One region of the Arthrobacter sp. MDB1-55 genome, then DNA from elsewhere that is predicted to be linked to it. Evidence: predicted binding sites of a transcription regulator. Region 1 holds the regulator's gene; the other holds the start of a gene.
The links. Region 1 encodes Rex, which represses fermentation and respiration genes when NADH is low (regulators of the CRP and FNR family bind a similar motif). Its sites were predicted from a motif close to CTTGTGAANNNNTTCACAAG; they were not measured.
Positions count from the first base shown of each region.

Region 1 (11,190 bases):
CCGATGAACAGCGACGCGCTGAGCCCCGCCAACGCCAGCGATGAGAACACCAGGGCGCCGAGCTCTGCGGGGTCATGGGTGATGTCCAGAGCGGCGTATCGGCGTAGCCCGTCGAAGGTGATCGAGCCTTTGCCTTCGGGGAGTTCGAAGGTTTCCCCGGCGTCGAGGACAATGCCGCCTGCTTCGCTGTTCCGGCTGTTCAGCTCGGTCAGTGTGTCGGTGTCCAGGACGTACACGTTCTGGGGCTCGCCGTCGTCCAGGCCGAGATCGCCGTAGTAGGAATTCAGGTTCAGCTGCGGCAGGAACGGATCAGGGTCACGCGAGAAGGAAACTCCGTTCTCATCGATGGCCGCTGTGGGCAGGAAGAAGCCGACAAACCCGAGCTGCTCCGGACGAGCGTCCGGTACCTTCAGCACCATCAAGGAGGTGAACAGTCCGTCCTGCGGAATGGACACCACCGGCCCCTGATGGGCGATGTTTCCGTCGCCGTCCCGCACGGTGACCACGGGTGCATAACCATTCCCGACGAGGTAGACGCTGGTGCCTCCGATTGTCAGCGGCTCGTTGACCTTGAGGATCCGTTGTTCCGGCTCGGCGCCGGGAGCAGTTTTTGTGCTCATGGTTGCCGTGAAGTCGATGGGCTGCCCGTAGTGGGTCAGCTGCCGGTCAAACGTCACGTCGAACTTCTCGAGCGTGATCGAGTAGGGGTCGAGGTTGTCCTCGGAGAAGTTGGTGCCCGGGGTGAATGAGTCATAACCCACAAGCGTATTCACGAAGGTCTCGCCTTCAACCACGATCTTCTGACCGCGGTAGCCGAACAGTCCCCCGACCGCCACGGAAACCAGCACGCCGATCAGCGACAGGTGGAAGACAAGGTTTCCCAGTTCCTTCAGGAAGCCGCGCTCGGCACCGACGGAGGGCTGCGAGCCCTGCTCACCGCGCACGTCGACACGGTAGCCACGCTTCTTCAGCAGGGCAGCGGCGTCGACGACGGCGGCATGCGGCGACGTCGGCCGCCCGCCTGCCTGTCCGCCGGACTGGAGATCCGACCCGGACGGCAGGGCGAACGATCCGTGCACCGGCATCCGCGACAGCCTGCTGGGTGTCCGGGGCGGCTTGGACCGCCAGGCACGGCCATGGGCGATGGCCCGCGGGATGACGCAGCCAATCAGGGAGATGAACAGCAACAGGTAGATCGCGGAAAACCAGACGGATGAGTACACGTCGAACAGCTGGAACCAGTCCAGGATGGGTCCGGTCTCCGGATTGTCCCGGATGTACTGGGTGACAACGGCCGGGTTCGCGGGCCGCTGCGGAAAGAGCGATCCGGGTACGGCAGCCACGGCGAGCAGCAGGAGCAGGAAGAGGGCGGTGCGCATGCTGGTCAGCTGCGTCCACATCCAGCGCAGGGTGCCAAGGAACCCAAGAGCGGGGAGCGCGACGTTGTCTCCGCGGTCTTTCGCTGCCATTGAACTGTCCTTAGCTTCTGTCTTCAATTCGGGCTTGGGTTCAGCCATTTTTTACTCAGATCGGTAGCGTGACGCTGCCCAGCCACTGCTGGAGCTCGTTGATCCACAGGTTCCAGACGCCGGACGCCATCAGCACACCAACCAGGATCAGCATGCCGCCGCCCGAGCGCTGCAGGAGCAACCGGTGGCGCCGGAAGAACGCCATGGCGCCCATTCCCCGACGTAGTCCCAGAGCGATCAGCACGAACGGCAGCCCGAGACCCAGGCAGTACACAAAGGTGAGCAGAGCTCCCTTGGCGGCACTGGCGCCGTCGTTCGAGAAAGCGAGCAGCTGTACCGCCGAAAGCGTCGGCCCGATGCACGGCGCCCAGCCGAGTCCGAAGGTGAGGCCGAGAAGCGGCGCTCCCCAGAGCCCGCTCGGGACGCGTGCGTGAAGCTTCTTGTCCTGCTGGAACCATGAGAGTCCGCCCATGAAGACGATACCCAGCAGGATGACGACGACACCGAAAACCCGGATGAGCCACTCCTGGGAGCCTGCCATCCATGCTCCGAGCTGTCCGAACAGCGCGCCGTACGCCATGAACACCAGCGAAAAGCCGACGACGAACAGACCGATACCCGCCACCATCCGCCCGCGCTTCTGATCCTGGAGATCAACGCCCGTGAGTCCGCTGACGTAGCCGAGGTACCCGGGAACCAACGGCAATACGCACGGCGAGACGAAGGAGACCAGGCCGGCCAGCAGCGCTACGGGCAAGGCGAGGAGCATTGAGCCGTTCAGCACCGTGTCGGCGAATGCGTTCCCTGCGGGAGCGAGCGCCAGGAAGCCGCCGGATGAAAGGGCCGAGGTCACAGCCACTACTCGGCCAGCGCGGAATCGATGAGCGCGCTGAGGGTTCCCTTGTCGGCCAGGCCCAGGATGCGCGCGGAAACGCGTCCTTCCTTGTCGAGCACAATCGTTGTCGGCACTGCCTGCGGCGGAACGTAGCTGGTCATGGAGAGCAGGACGCCGCCGTCGGAGTCGTTGAAGCTTGGGTACGGAATGCCGAAATTGCGCTCGAACGCTTCGGCGTTCTTTTGGCCGTCCCGGATGTTCACGCCGTAAAACTGCACGCCCTGGGCCTCATGCTCCTCGTGGAGGGCCACGAGATCAGGAGCCTCCTCACGGCAGGGGGCACAGGCGGCATACCAGAAGTTCAGGACGGTCACAGTGCCGGGCCACTCGGACGACGAGACGGCATCCCCGTTGTACAAGGCACCCTCGATCTGGACTGGCTCGCCCCGGTCAGCCGCTGCGTACTCAGTGACTGAGCCGTCACCGGCGATGTAGTTCTTGTTACTGCCTTCCGCCGCCTGCTGGGCCAGCGGGTCCTGAGCGGCACAGCCGGAGAGGACAACGACGGCAGCAAGCACCGACGCGGCAAGGCGCATCAGCTTGCCGCTCGGCGGGCGGGGGGCAGCTTCAGTTCGAGTCACAACATCTTCCACGAGTTCTACAACGTGTAGTAATTGTATTACGCTCCCGGGATGTTCTTCGCGCGGGGAAGCAGGTCCGCGCATGGTTCCGCGTACCTCACGCCGGTGAGGTGGTCGCCGTCGAAATAAAGGGAGGTCACGGAGCTCAGCGTGCACTTCCGCTGGCGCGGATCGTGCCACAGGCGCCGGTTCTCCGCAGCAAGGCGGGCAACCCAAATGGGCAGCTGGTGACTGACCATGATGGCCTCAGCGTGCTTGCCGTCCGTCGCCTCAAGCGCGGCACGACGTGCGTCATGGACTGCCGACATAACGCGCTCAACCTGAGCACTGTACGGCTCACCCCACGACGGCGTGAAGGGGTTCCGCAAGGACTTCCAGTGACGCGGGTGCCTGATCTGATGCGCAACCTGCGCCATACCCTCGAACCTGTTTTCCGCCTCGATGATGCGTTCGTCAGTCACGATAGTGAGGCCGAGCTCCCTGGCTGTGGGCTCTGCTGTTTCCTGCGCGCGCGTGAGGGGTGAGGCCACGAGATGCACGATGTCGGCGCCGTCGTTCCTGCGCTCTGCGAAGAACCCGGCCACCCGCTCCGCCATCTCGCGGCCGAGCTCAGACAGGTGGAACTCGGGCAGGCGACCGTAGAGGATCCCGTCCGGGTTGTGGACTTCGCCGTGGCGCACGAGGTGGACGATGGCTGTGGGCATGATCTAAGTTTCTCATCCCCTGCCGCAGAGGGCTAAATCGCCCGACGTTGCCCGGCATGACGCGACGGAGGAAAAATATTTGAACATTGAAGCAATCTCTGGAATAAAAGATGCAAATGCATGTTTATTAGAGGTACAGCCCGTACGGCCGACCCGGTCGCACACCATCGAATGCATCACAGATCAGGAGAATCATCATGGCTATCCCCACCGGACTCACCCAGGGCACCTGGAACTTCGACGGCGCGCACAGCGAGGTCGGCTTCACCGTCCGCCACGAAGGCATCAGCAAGGTGCGCGGAAACTTCGACGACGTCGACGCCAGCCTGCAGGTCGGATCCTCGCTCGAGGATTCAAAGATCACTGCGACCATCAAGACCGAGTCCTTCAACTCGAACGACGAGAACCGCGACGCCCACGTGCGCGGCGGTGACTTCTTCGATGTCGAGCAGTTCCCCGAGATGACCTTCGAGTCCAAGCGCGTGGAAGGTGCAGGCGAGACCTACAAGCTCATCGGAGACCTCACCATCCGCGGCATCACCAAGGAGGTTGTCATCGACACCGAGTTCAACGGCGTTGCTGTTGACCCCTTCGGTGCCACCCGCGCCGGGTTCTCCGGCCAGACCGTGATCTCCCGCAAAGAGTTCGGCCTGACCTGGAACGCAGCCCTCGAAGCCGGCGGCGTCCTGGTGGGCGACAAGGTGACCATCAACCTCGATGCCGCCTTCGTAGCGCCTTCAGCCAACTAGACATCTGAGACGTTTCTGGGGCGTGCCGGACCATCCGGTACGCCCCAGCGGTGTTTCTGCCCGAAAACACCTGCCACCGGTGCTTACCGGCGGTACGCTGGGCGCATGAGTACGCCAACAAACGATCCGGACCCTTCAGAACGCGATCCCCGCCGACTTTCGGGCACCGAACCACTGAACCCCGCACAGCCGGGGCCCACCCAAAACTCGGCAGCAGGGCTCTCTCCCGAGCCGCAGAAGCCGTCATCTCCGTACTCCTACCAGGCAGCCCAGCCGGCAGGGTACGCCTATCCCGGCGCGGCCCGTATGCCGGAGGCCGTGCGGCCACCGCTGCCGAAGGAAGTCAACCTCGCTTTCTGGCTGATCATCGCCGCCGGTGTACTGAACTTCGTCAGCACGCTCGTCGGCTCTGGAACCACCGGCGGACCCGCCGCAGCGGCATCCATCGGCATTGGTATTGCGGTGGCGGTGGGCGTGGTGACCACAGGCATTTATGTCCTCCTCGCCATCTTCATCCGTAAGGGTCAGAACTGGGCGCGGATCACCGCGACAGTCCTTGCCGCCATCTCGCTGCTGCTGCTCGTGATGAGCTCGCTGACGCTTGCCGCTCTCCAGGGCAATGCGGAGGTACAGGCGCAACTCGGCGGACAGGACCTGCAGCCGAGCGGATTCGCAATCACGCTGAATATCCTGGTGGTCCTCTTGGGAGTAGCGGGCGTCGTCCTGTGCTGGCTCAAGCCCTCGAACCGCTACTTCAAGCCGCAGCAGATCACGTACTAGAACGCCGGCTACTGCGCGGCGCGGGCGCTGGGTCCCGTCTCGATATCCGGCTCCTGCGCCCGCTGGGCGTGATAGGCGAGGATCTGAAGTTCCGTGGCCATGTCGACCTTCCGCAGCTGCACGTGATCGGGTACCTGCAGCACAACCGGCGCAAAACTCAGGATGCTGGTGATGCCGGCTTTGACCAGCTCGTCACACAGCTTCTGGGCAACACCGGCCGGCACAGCCAGCACAGCCATATTGGCCCGGGTCCGGTGCAGCACCGTAGCAAGTTCCTGGACCGGGCTCACCCGCAGCCACCCGACTTCGGTGCCCACGATCATCTGGTCAGCGTCAATCAGGGCAACAACCTCGAAACCCCGTGACTGGAACCCCGAGTAGCCGGCCAGAGCCCGGCCAAGGTTACCGGCACCGATGATTGCCACCCTCCAGTCCTGGGTGAGACCCAGCGCAGTAGAGATCTGGCTGTTGAGGTACTGCACGTCATACCCCACGCCGCGGGTGCCGTAGGAGCCGAGGTAGGAGAGGTCCTTGCGAAGCATCGGAGAATTCACGCCCGCAGCGTCAGCAAGCTCTTCCGAGGACACACGCTCGATACCCTCGGCAAGCAAGGAATTGAGAGCGCGCAGATAAATCGTGAGCCGGGCCAGCGATGCAGGAGGTATGTGCCTGCCCTGCTGGTCGCCCGCCTGGCCACTCGTCGCCCCCCGGAGCCCGGGGATCTCCGACATGGTCACTGGTTCATCGCTCCATCACTGTTCGCCGGTGGTTCCGCGGTCCGCCTGCCCGCCGGAGGATGACGGCGGGATACTTCAACTTTAGGTCCCGCTTCGGCCCACTCAAAGTTCCGGCGGCTGTGCCCTGCAACGCCCGGCACTAGGCGAGCAACTTTCGCAGGCGAGCCTCGTCTATAGTCCAGAAGTCACGCTGAACGCCGTCGAGCAGAAGGACCGGCACTTCTTCGGAGAACCGCTCCAGCAACTCCGCATGGTCAGCAATCGATTCTTCCCGCCAGCCCACGCCGAAGTCAGCGGCGACGCGCGCCACTGTGTTCCGGGCCTCCTCGCACAGATGGCACTCAGGCCTAGTCACCAGCACAAGGCCGGAGGTCCAGGCCTCATCCGACGGCTGGCTCTGCTCGTTCAGCATCCCCTAAGCGTACTGGCCCCGGGCAAGGCATCCGTTGGAGCGAGGATCAGGTCTTCGTTCCGGAGGTCACAGGTGCAGCACGGTGGGCGTGCGCAGACGCAACCAGCGTCCAGCAGTGATTAGACTCGTGCTATGTCCGCTGCCAGCCTCCGACCCGCCGTAGAGCCGGGGTCATCCTCGGAGGCCGTGCCCGCAGAAGCGGCACCGCTGGGCGGACCGGCTGGAGAAGCAGCCTTCTTCGACGTCGACAACACCATGATGCGTGGGGCAAGCCTCTTTCATGTGGCCCGCAAGATGTACCAGCGGAAGGCTTTCACTCTCCGTTTCGCCGCCGGTCTGGCATGGAAGCAGCTGCGTTTCGTCATGCGGGGCGAAAACATGACTGACATCCACGCAGTGCGGGACGCGGCTCTGGCCTTCGCCATCGGCATCGCCCATGAGGACATCCTGGCCCTCGGCGAAGAGGTCTATGACGAGATGATCGCCTCGAAGATCTGGCCGGGCGCCCGCGCTCTCGCCGAGCAGCACCTCCGGAACGGGCGCCGCGTCTGGCTGGTCAGCGGCACGCCGGTCGAAGTGGCGAGCGTCATCGCGAACCGCCTGGGGCTGACGGGAGCACTCGGCACCGTCGGTGAAGTGTCGGAGGGCCTGTACACGGGCAAACTGGTGGGCGAGTTCCTTCACGGCCCCGCGAAAGCCATAGCCGTCCGTGAGCTTGCCGGTAATGAGGGACTGGACCTCGCGCGCTGCTGGGCGTACAGCGATTCCTATAACGACATCCCGCTACTCAGCATGGTGGGCCATCCGGTTGCCATCAATCCGGATCGCCGGCTCCGTAAACATGCCCGGGACTCGAATTGGCCCATCTACGACTTCAGGAGCGGGCGCCGGGCAGCCACGCTTGGACTCAAAGCAGCAACAGGAGCGGGCGCCGTCTATGGCCTCTGGCGCGGCTTCACCCGGATGAGGGGCTAGCCCTTAAGCGCAAAACCGGCCCGCCTGGAGAGGCGGACCGGCTGCGATGCTGCTTCTTGCTGCTACTTCTTGTTGCGGCGCTGGTGGCGGGTCTTGCGAAGCAGTTTGCGGTGCTTCTTCTTCGCCATCCGCTTGCGGCGCTTCTTGATTACTGAACCCATAGAGTCCTCACAAACTATTCATTCCGGTTCCGGACAACCTCTACCGCATCAACTGCGGCAGGGACGCTCGAATCTGACAAAACGCACATCACGACGACGTACGTCGAGCGGCCGAACAAACGGCCGCCTACGCAAAACGCTTCTTAACAGAGTACCCGCTTCAACCGGCCTTCCTGACCGGCCGGTACCGATGGCCTAGCCAGTACCCGACTCCCCCTCTACCGAAGCGGAACGCAGGTACTGCTGCACGGCCGATTCCGGCACCCGGTATGAGCGCCCGAACTGAACCGCCGGCATCTCACCCGAGTGCACCAGCCGATATACGGTCATTTTCGACACCCGCATCAGCGCGGCGACCTCCGCAACGGTCAGGAAGCGCACGTCGGAGAAGTTGCTTCCGCTCGTCATCTCACCACTGTCCTTTTCTCTGGAGCCAACCCTGAGATTGGCGCCCCCGCATTGGGAGTATCGCCGGACGGCGTGTCGCCTTGAGACCTGAGGATTATCCGTCTAGGGAGATACTCTAGTGGTTCATGTGACCAAAGTGAAAGCGCGTGACGGTCACGATCAGCTCTCTGCGCGACGGCGGCGAACGCCCCGAGCGAGATCCCCCAGGACGGATGCGGTGGTGCCCCATCCCATGCACGCGTCCGTGACGCTTTGGCCGTACACAAGGTCGCCTCTATTCGTCACGTCCAGCTTCTGCGCTCCCTCAACGAGGAAACTTTCGAGCATCACTCCGGCAATCCGGTCCGATACCGCTACCGCATCCGCCAGTTCGCGCGCCACCTCCGCCTGCCGTCGGTGATCCTTTCCACTGTTGGCGTGGCTGGCATCGACGATCAGCCGTTCGTTCAACCCGGCAGCCGCCAATCGGCTCGAGGCGCTTGCCACGCTGTCGGAACCGTAATTGGGGCCATCCGATCCCCCGCGCAGAATCAGGTGGGTGTCAGGATTTCCGGTGGTGGAGACAAGGGCGGCCCGCCCGTCGTCGTCCACGCCCAGGAAGGCCTGCGGTACGCCGGCTGCGGCGCAGGCATCGAGGGCGACGCTGATGCCGCCGTCAGTCCCGTTCTTGAATCCCACAGGCATGGACAACCCTGAAGAGAGCTGGCGGTGAATCTGACTCTCCGTGGTGCGTGCCCCGATCGCTCCCCAGCTGACCAGGTCCGCAATGTACTGCGGGCTGATCGGCTCAAGGAACTCCGTGCCGACCGGGAGCCCTAGTTGGGCGACGTCGCCCAGGAACTGTCGCGCGGTGCGCAGACCGGCCGCGATGTCGTGACTGCCGTCCAGATGCGGATCATTGATGAGCCCCTTCCAGCCCACTGTGGTGCGCGGCTTCTCGAAGTAGGCCCTCATGACGACCAGCAGGTTCTGCCGGTGCAGCTGCGCGGCGTCAGCAAGCAGTCGCGCGTACTCAAGGCCGGCGGCGGGGTCGTGGATGGAGCACGGGCCAACGATGACGAGGAGGCGGTCATCTACTCCGTTGAGGACGGCCCTGATTTCTTCCCGGGACCGGCGCACATTTTCGATGACTGCATCAGTGCCCGGCAGGTCCGCGATCAGCGAAGCGGGCGTGGGCAGCGCTTCAATCCCGCGGACGTTCAGGTTGGAGGATGGTGTGGCGAGGGTTTTCATGGGTCCCGGCTTTCGAAGATGGTCTTCGGCGGGACTGTCCTGCAGAACCCGCCGTAGAAACGACGAAGGGCAGGAACGGATCCTGCCCTGTTGGCTCTGAAGGTGTTGGTCAGCGTATTAGGCCGCGGGCTCCTCCAGAGCCAACGCAAAATACGCATACCAACGGGTTGTCATGGGAATGAGACTAGCGGTCTGCGCACGAATTGCAAACACGGGGCAGAATTGTGACCGTGCGCGACTACTGACTACTCCTTGCGGCGCCGGAGTTTCGGGAACTGGGAGAGCAGATCGGCTGCGCGTTCGGCCGCCCTACCCACTGTTCGCCCGAACGGCTGCGCCCCGTCGGAGGCGAGCCCGGACGCCACGGGAAGGAGTTCCCCGATGTCGGGCTCCACGACGGCTGGAGCAAGCGCGGGGCTTACCTGGGGCGCCTGCAACTGAAACTCGGAGAGCCAGGAGACGACAGCCTGGAGCGGTTCCGGGTCAAGCGAGTAGAAGCGCTTTTGCCCCTGGGCCCGCATGGTTACAAGGCCCGCTTCCCGCAGAACTTTAAGGTGTTTCGAAACAGTGGGCTGGCTGACCTCGAGCTCCAGCACCAACTCGCCCACCGCTTTGTCCCCATTCCGCAGCGATGTAAGAATCTGGCGGCGGGTGGCTTCGGCGATGACGGCGAACACATCATCCATGACCATCCCATTACCATAACCGCATATATCGGTTGGGGCATCACTTGCACAAGCGCGCACTCAGTCGAACCAGGGATCCAGCCCGTGAAGAGGGAAGACAGCCTTGCGGGTGGCCATGATTGAACGGTCCAGGCTCTCGTTGGGGTCGAATCCGGCTTCCCACGACTGCCACCAGGTGTCGGATCCATCGCCCATCACTTCCGGCGTGCTTCGACCGAACCGTTCGGCGACGTAGGAGCGCCACGGTACGGGGACCGGCGTCGTCAGGCTTATGTCAGCGCCCGCGGCTATGGCTGTGAGAAGAGTCCACGATCGAGGCACCACAGACGTGATGTTGTAGCCGCCGCCGCCGGTGGCAATCCAGCGTCCACCGCAGTGCTCGGAAGCAAGATCACGAACCGCGAGTGCAGCAGCATGCTGGGCGTCCACGGAAAGGCGCAGGTTCGTGAGCGGATCTTCCACGTGACTGTCACAACCGTGCTGGCTGACGATGACGTCCGGCTTGAAAGCGGCGGTCAGCTGCGGCACCACCGCATGGAAGGCACGCAGGAATCCGGAATCCCCCGTGGTGGTGGGCAGCGCGACATTCACGGCGAATCCGGCGGCGGCCGGACCACCGATCTCATTGGAGAAACCAGTGCCTGGGAACAGGCTCATTCCCGTTTCATGAAGGGAGATGGTCATGACGCGATTGTCGTCCCAGAAGATCTGCTCCGTGCCGTCTCCGTGGTGGGCGTCGACATCGAGGTATAGGACGCGCTCGACGCCGCGGTCCAGCAACCGCTGAACGGCGGCTGCAGCGTCGTTATAGATGCAGAATCCGCTGGCGCGTGCTCTTCCCGCGTGGTGCATACCGCCGCCGAAGTTCACAGCGTGCTGGGCTGTCCCGGTGAGCAGCGCTTCCGCGGCGGCGAGAGAGCCCCCGACCAGGCGGGCGCTTGCGTCATGCATGCCTACGAAGGCCGGTGTGTCCTCGGACCCGAATCCTGCCGATTCATCGGCGTCTTCCGGATTCTCACCGGCCTCCTTGACCGCCCGGACGTAGGCGGCGTCGTGCACCGTCAACAGGCTGGCGTCGTCCGCTACCTCCGGAATCTCAACCGTGACCTGCGGAAGATCGAACAGTCCCAGGGCACTGACAAGGCGTGCAGTCAGGTCGAGCCGCTGCGGATTCATTGGGTGATGGGCGCCGAAGTTGTACGCAAGCATGGATTCGTCCCACACAATGCGGGTTGCAAAGGCGGCATCGGAGGTACTGGCCACTCAAGCAGGCTACGCGATCATCGCCGGTCCTGCCCACGGCCGATGAGCGGAAGTGGTTTACTACTCGAAGGACGCAGCAGGACGAATGGAGCGGATCAGCGAGCATGGCACGAACACACCCCTCCTGGTTGGGAGGG
Region 1 is NZ_JBNHID010000001.1:218,263-229,452, reverse strand. It holds gene resB (cytochrome c biogenesis protein ResB) at 1-1,469, opposite strand, end outside; gene AC5RU3_RS01105 (cytochrome c biogenesis CcdA family protein) at 1,525-2,238, opposite strand; gene AC5RU3_RS01100 (TlpA family protein disulfide reductase) at 2,328-2,900, opposite strand; gene AC5RU3_RS01095 (histidine phosphatase family protein) at 2,984-3,649, opposite strand; gene AC5RU3_RS01090 (YceI family protein) at 3,847-4,398, shown strand; gene AC5RU3_RS01085 (hypothetical protein) at 4,504-5,178, shown strand; gene AC5RU3_RS01080 (redox-sensing transcriptional repressor Rex) at 5,187-5,909, opposite strand; gene AC5RU3_RS01075 (glutaredoxin family protein) at 6,055-6,327, opposite strand; gene AC5RU3_RS01070 (HAD family hydrolase) at 6,460-7,302, shown strand; gene AC5RU3_RS01065 (30S ribosomal protein bS22) at 7,365-7,463, opposite strand; gene AC5RU3_RS01060 (helix-turn-helix domain-containing protein) at 7,659-7,871, opposite strand; gene AC5RU3_RS01055 (3-deoxy-7-phosphoheptulonate synthase) at 8,031-9,104, opposite strand; gene AC5RU3_RS01050 (ArsR/SmtB family transcription factor) at 9,350-9,796, opposite strand; gene AC5RU3_RS01045 (acetoin utilization protein AcuC) at 9,851-10,999, opposite strand; gene AC5RU3_RS01040 (TrkH family potassium uptake protein) at 11,158-11,190, shown strand, end outside.

Region 2 (11,190 bases), on a different contig from region 1:
CCCAACAGCCACGAGCTGACCGGTTCGGTCTGGTTCCGTACCGATCATCAGCTCGGGCTGACCGTGTCCGGCTACGCGGATCACGGCGAGGGTCTGGTGATCGTGGCCGACGCTCCGTCGCTGGAACGCCGATCCAGTCTCGCCGTGATTTCCACTTACGGCCTCGGAGCCCACGCGCTGCACTCGGCCTGGGAGAGCTGGGATTCCTTCCGTCAGCAGCACTACCCGTCCTCCGGCCCGCTGGAGACCTCGAAGGTGGACTAGACCTTCTGCGGATCGCGAATCACCAGAACGACGACCACGCCCACCGCCGCGCCGATCACGGTTTCCACAAGCCGGTCGGCGAGGAGACTTCCCGTGTCACCCACCGGCGCAGCGAGTTCACTCATGAGCAGCGCCAAGGGTGTGATGAAGACCAGCGCAAGGCTGTAGTGGCGGATCACGAACATCTCGGTCAGGAACTGCAGCACGATCAGCACAAGCACCAGTTGCCACGGCACGAGCGGCACGGCGAGTAGAACAGCCGTCACACCGAGGCCGCCCACCGTCCCCGAGACCCGGTCAAACGCGCGCCGAAGACGGGTGGATCGGGTCGCTGCGGCAAGCGGCACAATGGCGGACAGGATCGCCCAGTAGTTGTGGCCGATGCCGAGCAGGGTGGCTATGCCTCCGGCGACACCGGCGGCGAGAGCGTACCGGACGGCGTTGGCGCTCAGGTGCCCGGACGGCGACCGCGGGCGGAAACGGCGTCCCGGCCATCCGGATCTGCCGCCGGGCAGGAGCCAACCGGCGGTGCCGATCGCCAACGACAACAGGATGCTCAGGACGGCAGTGACAACCGCTTCGGGGATCGTTGCGGTGCTCGGGATGGACGCTGAGCCGGCGAAGGCAAAGACCGGGAAGAAGGGACCGGGAGGCCGCAGCACCCACCGGTCCGCCGCCAAAGAACCCAGTCCTCCCACCAGGACTGAACCAATAACCACAGCCCAGGGACCGGCGTCGTACTTTGCGACCAGGACGCCTGCAGTGATCGCGGTGAGGAGGAGCACGCCGGCGCCGCTCTGGTGCTGAAGCCTGATGCCGTGAGGATCTCCGCGGCCGAAGATCCCGGTGAATGCGCCAAAGACGGCAAAAGCGGCAAGGTCGATGCGGTCGATGAGGAGGAGAACGACGAGCGGAACAGCAACACCGAGGGCTACCCGGAGGGCCGGGAGGTGGTCGTTCTGGGCCGGTCCCACCCGGAAGTATGCGGTCACCGCATGCACGAACTTTTGTTCCTTTCGGTCGCCTGCTCCGCACTCCAGACTATCCGTCGGGAGCTCCCCACCGATTGCTGAGAAGATGGGCGGGTGCCACAAACAGACTTTTCGTTCTCCATCGGTAAACGCCTCAGTGAAACCACCCAGGCCGGTGAGGGCCTGCACGGGCGGACCGGGACCATCTCCACTCCGCATGGCGAGATCCAGACGCCCGCGTTCATCGCCGTCGGAACCAAGGCCACGGTCAAGGCGGTGCTGCCCGAGTCTATGAAGGAAGCCGGCGCGCAGGCGCTGCTGGCCAACGCCTACCACCTCTACCTGCAACCCGGAGCTGACATCCTCGACGAGGCAGGCGGTCTGGGGAGGTTCATGAACTGGGACGGGCCGACCTTCACGGATTCGGGCGGCTTCCAGGTGATGAGCCTCGGGTCCGGGTTCAAGAAGGTCATCACGATGAACTCGGCTGCCGCATCCGAAAACGCCGGTGACGACGACCGCGTTGCAGTGGGCAAGGAGCGCCTGGCTCACATAGACGACGACGGCGTGTGGTTCGTCTCCCACCTCAACGGCGACCGCCACCGGTTCACCCCCGAGATTTCGATGCAGGTCCAGCACCAGCTCGGAGCAGACGTCATGTTCGCGTTCGATGAGCTGACCACCCTGATGAACTCCCGGGGTTACCAGGAGGAATCGCTGGAGCGCACGCGGTTGTGGGCGGAGCGGTGCATCCGTGAGCATGAGCGGCTAACCGTCGAACGCGCCGACAAGCCGTACCAGGCGCTGTTCGGTGTCATTCAGGGCGCCCAGTATGAGGACCTGCGGCGCAAGGCCTCCCGTGACCTAGGGGAGATGAACTTCGACGGGTTCGGCGTCGGCGGTGCCCTGGAGAAGGAGAATCTAGGGACGATTCTTGGGTGGTGCGCCGACGAGCTGCCCGAAGACAAGCCGCGACACCTCCTGGGCATCTCGGAACCCGATGACCTGTTCACCGGTATCGAGAATGGGGCCGATACTTTTGACTGCGTCTCCCCCACCCGCGTTGCCCGCAACTCCGCGTTCTATACGCCCGACGGCCGGTGGAACCTGTCCAATGCCCGGTTCAAGCGTGACTTCACCCCCCTGATGGAGGGGTGTGATTGCTACACCTGCACGCACTACACCCGCGCGTACATTCACCACCTCTTCAAGGCGAAGGAAATGGTCTCGGCAACGCTGATCTCGATCCACAACGAGCGGTTCGTCATCCGCATGGTCGACGACGCCCGAGCCGCTATCGAGGACGGGACCTACTTCGATCTGAAGGCGGAGGTGCTGGGGCGGTACTACGCCGCGTCCCGGTAGGCTGGCCCCCACCCCCCGGCAAACGCCCAACCCGCCCCCTCGCAGAAGTGCCGGTTTTGTGCACGGAGGCGGTGAAGTTCGTGCGATCCTGCACGCAACCGGCGCCTTTGTCTCCAGGGAGCGCCAGTTTTTCCACATAACGACGACGGCGTCCCCGCCTCTCGCCGTCAGCCGTCAGGCTGTTGCCATGACAGTAGACGCCTACTCCTGGCTGCAAGCGTCCACGAATTGCTGGCGTACCGGTGAGCTGGAGGAGATGGGCGTTTCCCGTCGGCGCATCCCGAAACTCATAGAAGACGGCGTTCTCACCCGCATCCAGGTCAATGCTTTCGTTGCGGCCCGGTACTGGAACTCGCTGAGCGAAACACAGAAAGCGCGCTTCAGAATCACGGCGCATGATCATGCAAGTCGCGCTTTACGAACAGCCACCTACAGCCACACCTCTGCAGCGCGGATTCACGGTCTCAGCCTGTGGCGTGCGGACGCGCAAGTCCATATCACCCGACGCCGGCTCATCCCGTGAGCACATTGGCGATGTGGTCCGACACCGAGCGCCCCTGTTACCCCGGGACCTCGACATGGTGGACGGACTGCGTGTCACTTCACTCGCGCGTACGGTTGTGGATTGTGCCCGGATTCTCTCCTACCGGCAGGGGCTCATCATCACAGACCATGCACTTCGCCTCGGTGTGAAGCGAGCCGATCTGCATGACGTTGCGCAGCGCCAGAAGGGCTTCAAAGGCGTGCAGGTTGCCCGAAAGGTTATAGAGAACGGTAGCCCGCTATCAGAGTCCCCAGGTGAGACTCTCACCTGCCATCTGCTTGCCGGGATGCCCTTACCCATGCCGGAGCAGCAAGTGGTAGTGCGCACCCGGGTAGGTGAGCACAGGCTCGATTTTGCGTGGCTCGAACAAAAGATCGCCCTTGAGTTTGACGGCAAAACCAAGTACTTCGATTACGCTCCTACTCCCGACGTGCTGTTTCAGGAACGCCGTCGAGAGAAGGCCCTGATGGAGGAAGGCTGGATCTTCATCCGGTTGGAATGGTCCGATCTCTTCACCGAGGCAACCCGCGCGCGCATCCGGAAGGTGTGGTGGAAGCGCACCAGAAGTGCCGCTTAAGCACAGGATCGTAGGAAAGGTCCCACGATCCTGCGCGGGATCGGCACTTCTGCGAATGTTAGGCGGCGTAACTCGGCTCCCGGCGCTTCACCCAGCGAATCGCCGCAGTGGTCACGGGTAGCAGGAGTACCTCCACCAGCGTTTTGTAGAGGAAGCCGAAAAAGAGGTAATTCAGGAACGTCGGGAAGTCCGTGATGCCGATGACCGAGGCGGCGATGGCGCAGAAGATAAGTGTGTCGGCAAACTCACCGACGCCCGTCGACGCCAGCAGTCGCGCCACCACGCTGCGTTCCCCGAAGCGGGCTTTCATGCGCACCAGCACCCACGAGTTCAGGGTCTGCCCCACCAGGAAGCCCAGCAGCGACGCGAGCACAATCAACGGAACCGGGCCGAGTGCAAGCTCCAGCGCCTCCTGTTTCACCAGACCGAAGTCGTCGTCGAATCCCGGGAGCGCGATGATGACCGCATAGGCAAGGGAAGCGAACGCCGACAGTACGAACGTGACAATGATCCCGAGGCGCGCAGCCTTGAAGCCGTACACCTCGCTGATGACGTCGCCGAGGATGTAAGCGAGCGGGAAGAGGAAGAATCCGCCGTCCGTGATGATGCTGAAGTCGCCGGCGACCGGCCCGATCACCACGCCCTTCGAGGCGCCGATGTTGGAAAGGATGACGATGACGGATAGCACCGCCAGCATGATCGAGAAAATGGGGCTGCCTGGGGTCGCGTAACGAGCGCGGGCATGTTGCTGCAGTTGAGTCATAGGTTCGCATTCTGGAAGTGGTTCGCGCAGCCTGAACGGCCCGCTGTATTAGCACTGTCACCCGGCTGCCCCGGGGCGCCATCAATTGTCCCATGCTCCCCGGCTCCCTGAACTACAGATACAAGGGCCGGAAATTGAACGCGTTCAATTCGATTAGACTCTTTTGAACGTGTTCAAGAAGGAGACCCGTGCAGCAGAAGAAGAGCGAAGCCACGAGGGAGCGGCTCGTAGCCACAGCGCTGCGGCTCTTCAGGGAGCAGGGCTACGACAAGACCACCATGCGTGCGATCGCCGCGGAAGCGGGCGTCTCGACGGGTAACGCCTACTACTACTTCTCATCCAAAGACGATCTGGTGCAGGCTCTGTACCATTCCCTGCAGGACGAGCATCGTGCCAGGTCCCTGCCGCTCCTGCGGGATGGGCAAAACCTGGGCGAGCACCTGCGCGCCATCCTGCAGAGCGGAATCGACGTCATGGGTCCGTACCACGACTTCGGGTTCAACTTCATCGGCGTGGCCATCCAGCCGTCGTCGAACCTGGGTCCCTTCAGCGACGATTCCTCCGTAGCCCGGGCCAAGTCCATTGCCCTCTTCAACCAGGCGGTCAATACCGCCCGGCCGCAGCCTCCGCTTGCCATCCGCGCGGACCTGCCCGAACTCCTCTGGCTCGTCTATATGGGCGTCACCCTTTTCTGGGTCTACGACCGCTCCCCCGGCCAACGTCGCACACGCCGTCTGATCGACAACGCCGCCCCGTTGATCGCCAAGCTCGTCATCCTGTCCCGCTTGCCGGTTGTGCGGAAGATTGTCGACGACGTCGTGCAGCTCATCAAGAACACAAAGCAGTAAACCAGCACGACGACGGCGCGCGGCCGGCTGCGCGCCCCAGCGGCACCGGCGACACTCACTGGGGTACGTTCAGCCCGACGCCTATTTCTTGTCGTCGCCGGTCAGGCGCTGGCTGAGGTATACCGGAATCATTGAGACAAGGATCAACACGGCCGCGATCACGTTGACCACGGGAGCCTGATTCGGGCGGGCCATGTTGTTGAAGATCCAGATGGGTAGCGTCTCTGTACCCGGCGGCGCCGTGAAGGTCGTCACGACGATCTCATCGAAGCTGAGCGCGAAGGCGAGCAGGCCTCCCGCCACAAAGGCCGAACGAAAGCTGGGGAAGGTCACGCTGAAGAAGGTTTTGACGGTGTTGGCGCCCATATCCATGGCGGCTTCTTCGAGGCCCCTGTTGATCCGGCCGAGCCGTGCCTGCACGTTATTGAACACCATCACGATGCAGAACGTCGCGTGACCCACAATGACGGAAAACAGGCCAAGACCTATCCCGAGCGGTTCCAGCACTGTCTTGAAGGTGTTGTTCAACGCCACGCCCGTCACGATGCCGGGCAGTGCAATCGGCAGGACCACCAGCAGGTTGACGGTGTTCTTGCCGAAGAACTCGTAGCGGGAAAGCGCAAAGGCAATCATCGTTCCCAATACCAGCGCGATCACCGTTGCCGCTGCTGCTACCCGCAGGGAGGTCCAGAGAGCTTCACGCACGCCCTCATTCTGGAAGGCGGCACTCCACCAGTCGGTGGTGAACTCCGTGATGGGGAAAGCTCCGGAGGTGGTTGCGTTGAAAGAGTTGAGGACCACCAGCATCAACGGCAGGTAGATGGCAGCCATGACCAGACCGGCGAAGATCCGCAAGGTGACCTTGGCGGAGGATGAGAGTCTCATGAATCGGCTCCTAGAGCTGCTTGAGGGCGCCGGACTTGCGGGCCAGGAAGAGGTACAGGACAACCACCACAATGGGTACTGTGCCGAACGCGGCAGCGAGCGGCGGGTTCAGGTTGATGTTGGACGCAATGACAGTGCCGATCACCTGGGTCTTTCCACCGACGAACTGGGCGGCGATATAGTCACCCAGGCTCAGCGAGAACGTGAAGATAGAGCCGGCAATGAACGCGGGCTTCAGAAGCGGGAGGGCTACCGTTCGCACAGTCGCCCATCCTTTTGCGCCCAGGTCGGACGAAGCGTCGAACAGGTTGTCCGGGATCTGACGGAATGCTGAATAAACCGGTACGGCCATGTAGGGGAACCAGAGGTAGGCCAGAGTCACCACCAGAGCAGCAGTACCGTATCCCGGTCCCGTGATGCCAAGGGGGGCCAATACCCAGTCGAGCGGACCGCCGTTCATGAAGGTGATGCGCCACGAGAACACTTTCACCAGGTAGCCCGCCCAGAGCGGCAAGGTGATGCCGATTGCCAGGACAGCGCGCATCCTCGGTGATGCCACTTTCGCCATGTAGAGACCAAGCGGCAGCGCCAGCAGGGCGCAAAGCACGGTTACGGCGAGTGCAATCCCGACGGTCCTCAGCGCAGTCAACTGGTACGCCGGCACCGTGACAATCTCAACGAAGTTCTCGAGCGTGAAAGCCGGAATCACTTTCGATGTGAATGTGTCGGTGGTCCAAAAGGCGGTGATGAACAGGAGGATCAACGATCCGATATAGAGCACGCCGAGCCACGCGAGAGGCAGGGCAAGGAACGCAGTAAGCCTGAGTTTGGGCCGGGCGTGAAGGAGCCGGGAGATCCCATCACCTCGCCCGCTGGGTTTTCCGCCGGGTTCAGGGCCGCTGCCGGGTATGGTTTCCGGCTCAAGGGTTGGTACTGCCATGGCGATGTCCGGCGGGCGTGCCCGTCGTTCCTCCTTCAGGGGTGCTGAGCTTGTTCGAAGCGGTGAATGACGCTGGCGATTGCCGCGTCGAGCTGCAGTGCCTCCACGGCAGGGGTACGACGGCGGCAGCCGCCGCGCGCCGTACCCCTCCCTGGTGGAACACAGGCAGTGGGCTTGAGGCCTTAGCCCTTGACCTCAGTCCACGCCTTGGTCCATTCCTGGTAGTTGGTGCAGGTGACGTCGGTGCGGCCGTCGACGCACTGCTCTACGGGAGTGGTCCACATCCAGACCTGCTTGTAGTAATCCTCGTCAGTGGCGTGGAACGTAGCGCAGTGCTCCTCGTTTTCCTTGGAACCCTCGCACGCCAGAGCGTTGGCTGGAGCCATGCCGAAGTTCTGGGCGATCTTGGCGTTCACCTCGGCGCTGGAAGCCCAGTCCATCCACTGATAGGCGCAATTCGGGTTCTTCGACTTCGCGGACAGCATCCAGGTGTCCGACCAGCCTGTGGCACCTTCCTTCGGCAGCACTGATTCGACGTTCCCGCCGTCGGCCTGCGCGATGTTCACAACCACCTGCCATCCGGTGCCCAGCGAAGCTGTGCCGGAGGAAATGGACGAGGCCGCCTTCAATGCGTCATTCCAGTACTCGCCGGCGATTCCGTTCTGCTCCTTCAGCAGTTCGACCGCTGCGGCCAACTGGTCCTGGTCCAATGCGTAGGGGTTCTCGATTCCCAGCTCGGGCTGTGTAGCCATCAGGTAGACGGCCGCGTCGGCGATGAAAATCGGGGAGTCGTACGCCATCACCTCACCTGCGTATTCGCTGTTCGGGTCCCAGGTCGCTTCCCACGAATCCGGTGCCTCCGGCACAGCTTCCGTGTTGTACATCAAGACGTTTGCGCCGCGCCCGATCGGGACCCCATAGCTCTTGCCGTTGAGCGTGTCGTAAATCTGGCCCTTCAGTCCATCAACGATATTCCCGAAGTTGGGGATCAGATCGGTGTTGATGGGGGCAACATCGCCACCTGCAATCAACCGCAGGGAGGCATCGCCCGAAGCGGAGACGAGGTCGTATTCGCCTGTACGCATCAGTTGCACCATCTCATCACTGGTGGCGCCGACCTTGCGGTTGACCGTGCAGCCCGTCTGCTCCTCGAACTCGGTGACCCAGTCAGCGTCGGGGTTGGTGGAGCCGTCTTCAACGAAACCCGCCCAGGCGACGATGTTGACCTCCCCCTCGGACTCCCCCACCTCAGTCGCCGCTGGAATATCGGGGACCTGGATGCCGCCCCCGCTCGAGGTTGCAGGGGCTGAACCGCCGCAACCGGCGAGGACCAGCGAGAGAGAGGCAAGTGCCGCAAGGGGCAAGGCTTTGGTAATTCTCATGGGGGTGTACCTTCCTTGGTGATACCGGGGTTACTGCGGATTGTGTGTAGGTCTAGACGGCGTAGTTGAAGCGGGACGACCACTGAAGACGGACCCGGTCTCCACGGTGGACGCCCGAAGCGCGGGAATCGTTCTGCTCCTGAACAATGAGGGTCTGCCCTGCGTCGGTCCGTGCAACAAATCGTGTGGTGGGTCCGGTGTAGACGATCTCCTCGATCACCGCTTCGACAGTGGAGACGTCGTCCCCGACTGGCGCGCCATCGAGAGGTCGGATATGGATGTGCTCGGGCCTGATGCTCAGTAGTGCTGGAGACCCTGTGAGCTGACGGGCAAGTTCACCCTCGACGAGGTTGGTGCTTCCCAGGAAGGATGCAACAAAGCGGCTGCGTGGCCGTTCGTAGAGGTCTTCAGGGGATCCAACCTGCTCGACGATGCCGTCATTGAAGACGGCGACCCGATCGGACAGCGTAAGCGCTTCTTCTTGGTCGTGGGTGACAAAGACGAAGGTGATGCCAACGCTTCGCTGGATCTGCTTCAACTCAACCTGCATCTGTTCACGGAGTTGTTTGTCGAGAGCACCGAGCGGTTCATCCAGCAACAACACCTGTGGACGAAGGACAAGCGCCCGAGCCAGAGCCACCCGCTGACGCTGCCCTCCCGACAGCTGAGAGGGCAGCCTGTCCGCCACCTGGGGCAGCCGGATCATTTCAAGCGCCTCGGTGACCAGCCTCCGCCGCTCGGCCCGTGGGGTCTTGCGAAGCTTCAGACCGTACTCCACGTTCTGGGCAACGGTCAGGTGCGGAAAGAGCGCGTAGTCCTGAAAGACGGTGTTCACATTGCGCTCGAATGGCGCTTTGCGCGTGACGTCATGTCCTGCGAGCCTGACGGCACCCGACGTGGGTAGCTCGAAACCGGCGATCATACGCAGGACCGTGGTCTTGCCGGAGCCGGACGGGCCGAGCAATGAGAAAAACTCGCCTTGCCTGATGTCCAGGTCCAGCCCCTTCACCGCTGTGAAGTCGCCGAACGTCTTGACGACGTCCCGCATTGCGATCGCGGGAGTATCCGCTGTGCCCGTGCGGTCCTGGACAATGTCGGCGGAGGGTGCTGTGGCTTGCACGGCGGGGTCCTTTCGGAAGCAGGATGTGATGTGCGCTACGTCGGCGTTAAACATATGAAACCAGACGTTAGATGTAAAGTGGATCACACGCGGTAAATTCGCGGTTACGAATTCCTCACCCGAACGGGCAACCCGGGCAAGCGAGTCTGGAAGGATTGGATGCATGCCTCCGAACTCCTCGCCGCGTCAGCGCATGCTGGCGACTGTCTTCGCCCCGTTAGGTGAGGTCGGCAAGGCTCAGCGGGTGGAGGACCGGATAGTCGAAGGAATTGCGGCCGGTGTACTCATCGACGGCGACCGCCTACCCAGCGAGGCCGAACTGGCTTCAGCGATGGGCGTAGCCACTGTGACAGCACGCGAGGCCCTCGTTGCTCTTCGCTCCCGCGGGCTGGTTGCCACCCGCCGCGGCCGGGAGGGCGGCACCTTCATCACCGCTCCAGCCGGACGACGCGCTGAACTGGTGCGCAACCGGTTGCGGCGGATGAGCCGGGTCGAACTCCGGGACCTGGCCATCCACTACCGTGCTATCGCGGCAACGGCCGCTGAACTTGCAGCCGATTCCGCAGGGCCGGACGACGTCGAGGTCCTGCGGCGCACACTGATCGGTTCCGGCCGCGGTGGCGCGCTCGTCGGTGAATTCCTTCTCGAACTGGCTGCCCTGAGCCAATCGGCTCGCCTCACCAGGGAGTTCGGACGCCTCCACAAGGACTTCGGCCCGTTGATGTCTTTATTGCACGAGGACAAGGACTTCGACACGGCAATGGTGAAGTTATGTGAGCGCATTGCCGATGCCATAGCAGCCGCGGATGCTGCGGCCGCTCGCGAGGCTGTCATCGCCCAGATACGCACCGGGCTGGTTGCACTCATCGATGAACATTCCCGGTTGGCAGAGCCGCCGGCCGGGTCGGAACGAGAGAGACCTCAGAGGAGGACGGGATGAGCTTCGAATCCACGGGGACCGTTGCGGCGCAGGCGGAAGCGCTCCAGCAGGTGTCCGGATTTTTCAGGGGCATTCTCGCTGAAGTATCCGGGTGGGTTCCGGAACTGGCCAGCCTGTTCGAGGACCAGGGAAGACCCCCGCGGGCGAAGGCTGTCAATGCAGCGACCCTGCCCCTGGTGGCGGAACTGGTCAACGGCCACCGGTGGCCGGTAGTTGGGGCCGGATTCGTTGCCGCGAACTCCGCGATTGCGGACACCGTCTGGCACATGGCCTGGTGGCAGGGCGAGGCATTGGAACCACTGGTGTTGCCGTCGGTGGCCGCTGCCACCGACGCGTACGTGCGCCGGGAATGGTTCACTACTCCGATGGAGAAAGGGGAACCACACGTCACCGGGCCCTACGTCGATTTCCTCTGCACGGATGAGTACACCATGACCATGACGGTCCCAGTTACGGTCAGAGGCCGCAGTGTGGGCGTGGCGGGCGCGGATGTATTCGTCGAGTCTCTCGAACCACTGCTGCTCCCTGTCCTCCGGGAGTTGGATCCTGCAGCGGCCCTCATCAATCATGTCGGGAGGGTTGTGATCTCAG
Region 2 is NZ_JBNHID010000002.1:121,865-133,054, forward strand. It holds gene AC5RU3_RS07700 (SRPBCC domain-containing protein) at 1-264, shown strand, start outside; gene AC5RU3_RS07705 (FUSC family protein) at 261-1,265, opposite strand; gene tgt (tRNA guanosine(34) transglycosylase Tgt) at 1,350-2,600, shown strand; gene AC5RU3_RS07715 (hypothetical protein) at 2,788-3,123, shown strand; gene AC5RU3_RS07720 (putative endonuclease domain-containing protein) at 3,179-3,721, shown strand; gene AC5RU3_RS07725 (queuosine precursor transporter) at 3,780-4,484, opposite strand; gene AC5RU3_RS07730 (TetR/AcrR family transcriptional regulator) at 4,673-5,332, shown strand; gene AC5RU3_RS07735 (ABC transporter permease) at 5,414-6,217, opposite strand; gene AC5RU3_RS07740 (ABC transporter permease) at 6,228-7,157, opposite strand; gene AC5RU3_RS07745 (ABC transporter substrate-binding protein) at 7,340-8,539, opposite strand; gene AC5RU3_RS07750 (ABC transporter ATP-binding protein) at 8,592-9,659, opposite strand; gene AC5RU3_RS07755 (FadR/GntR family transcriptional regulator) at 9,823-10,599, shown strand; gene AC5RU3_RS07760 (PDC sensor domain-containing protein) at 10,596-11,190, shown strand, end outside.
Region 2: AC5RU3_RS07725 (queuosine precursor transporter) is a predicted target of Rex. The motif match lies at 4,645-4,664, and genes of this name have one in related genera.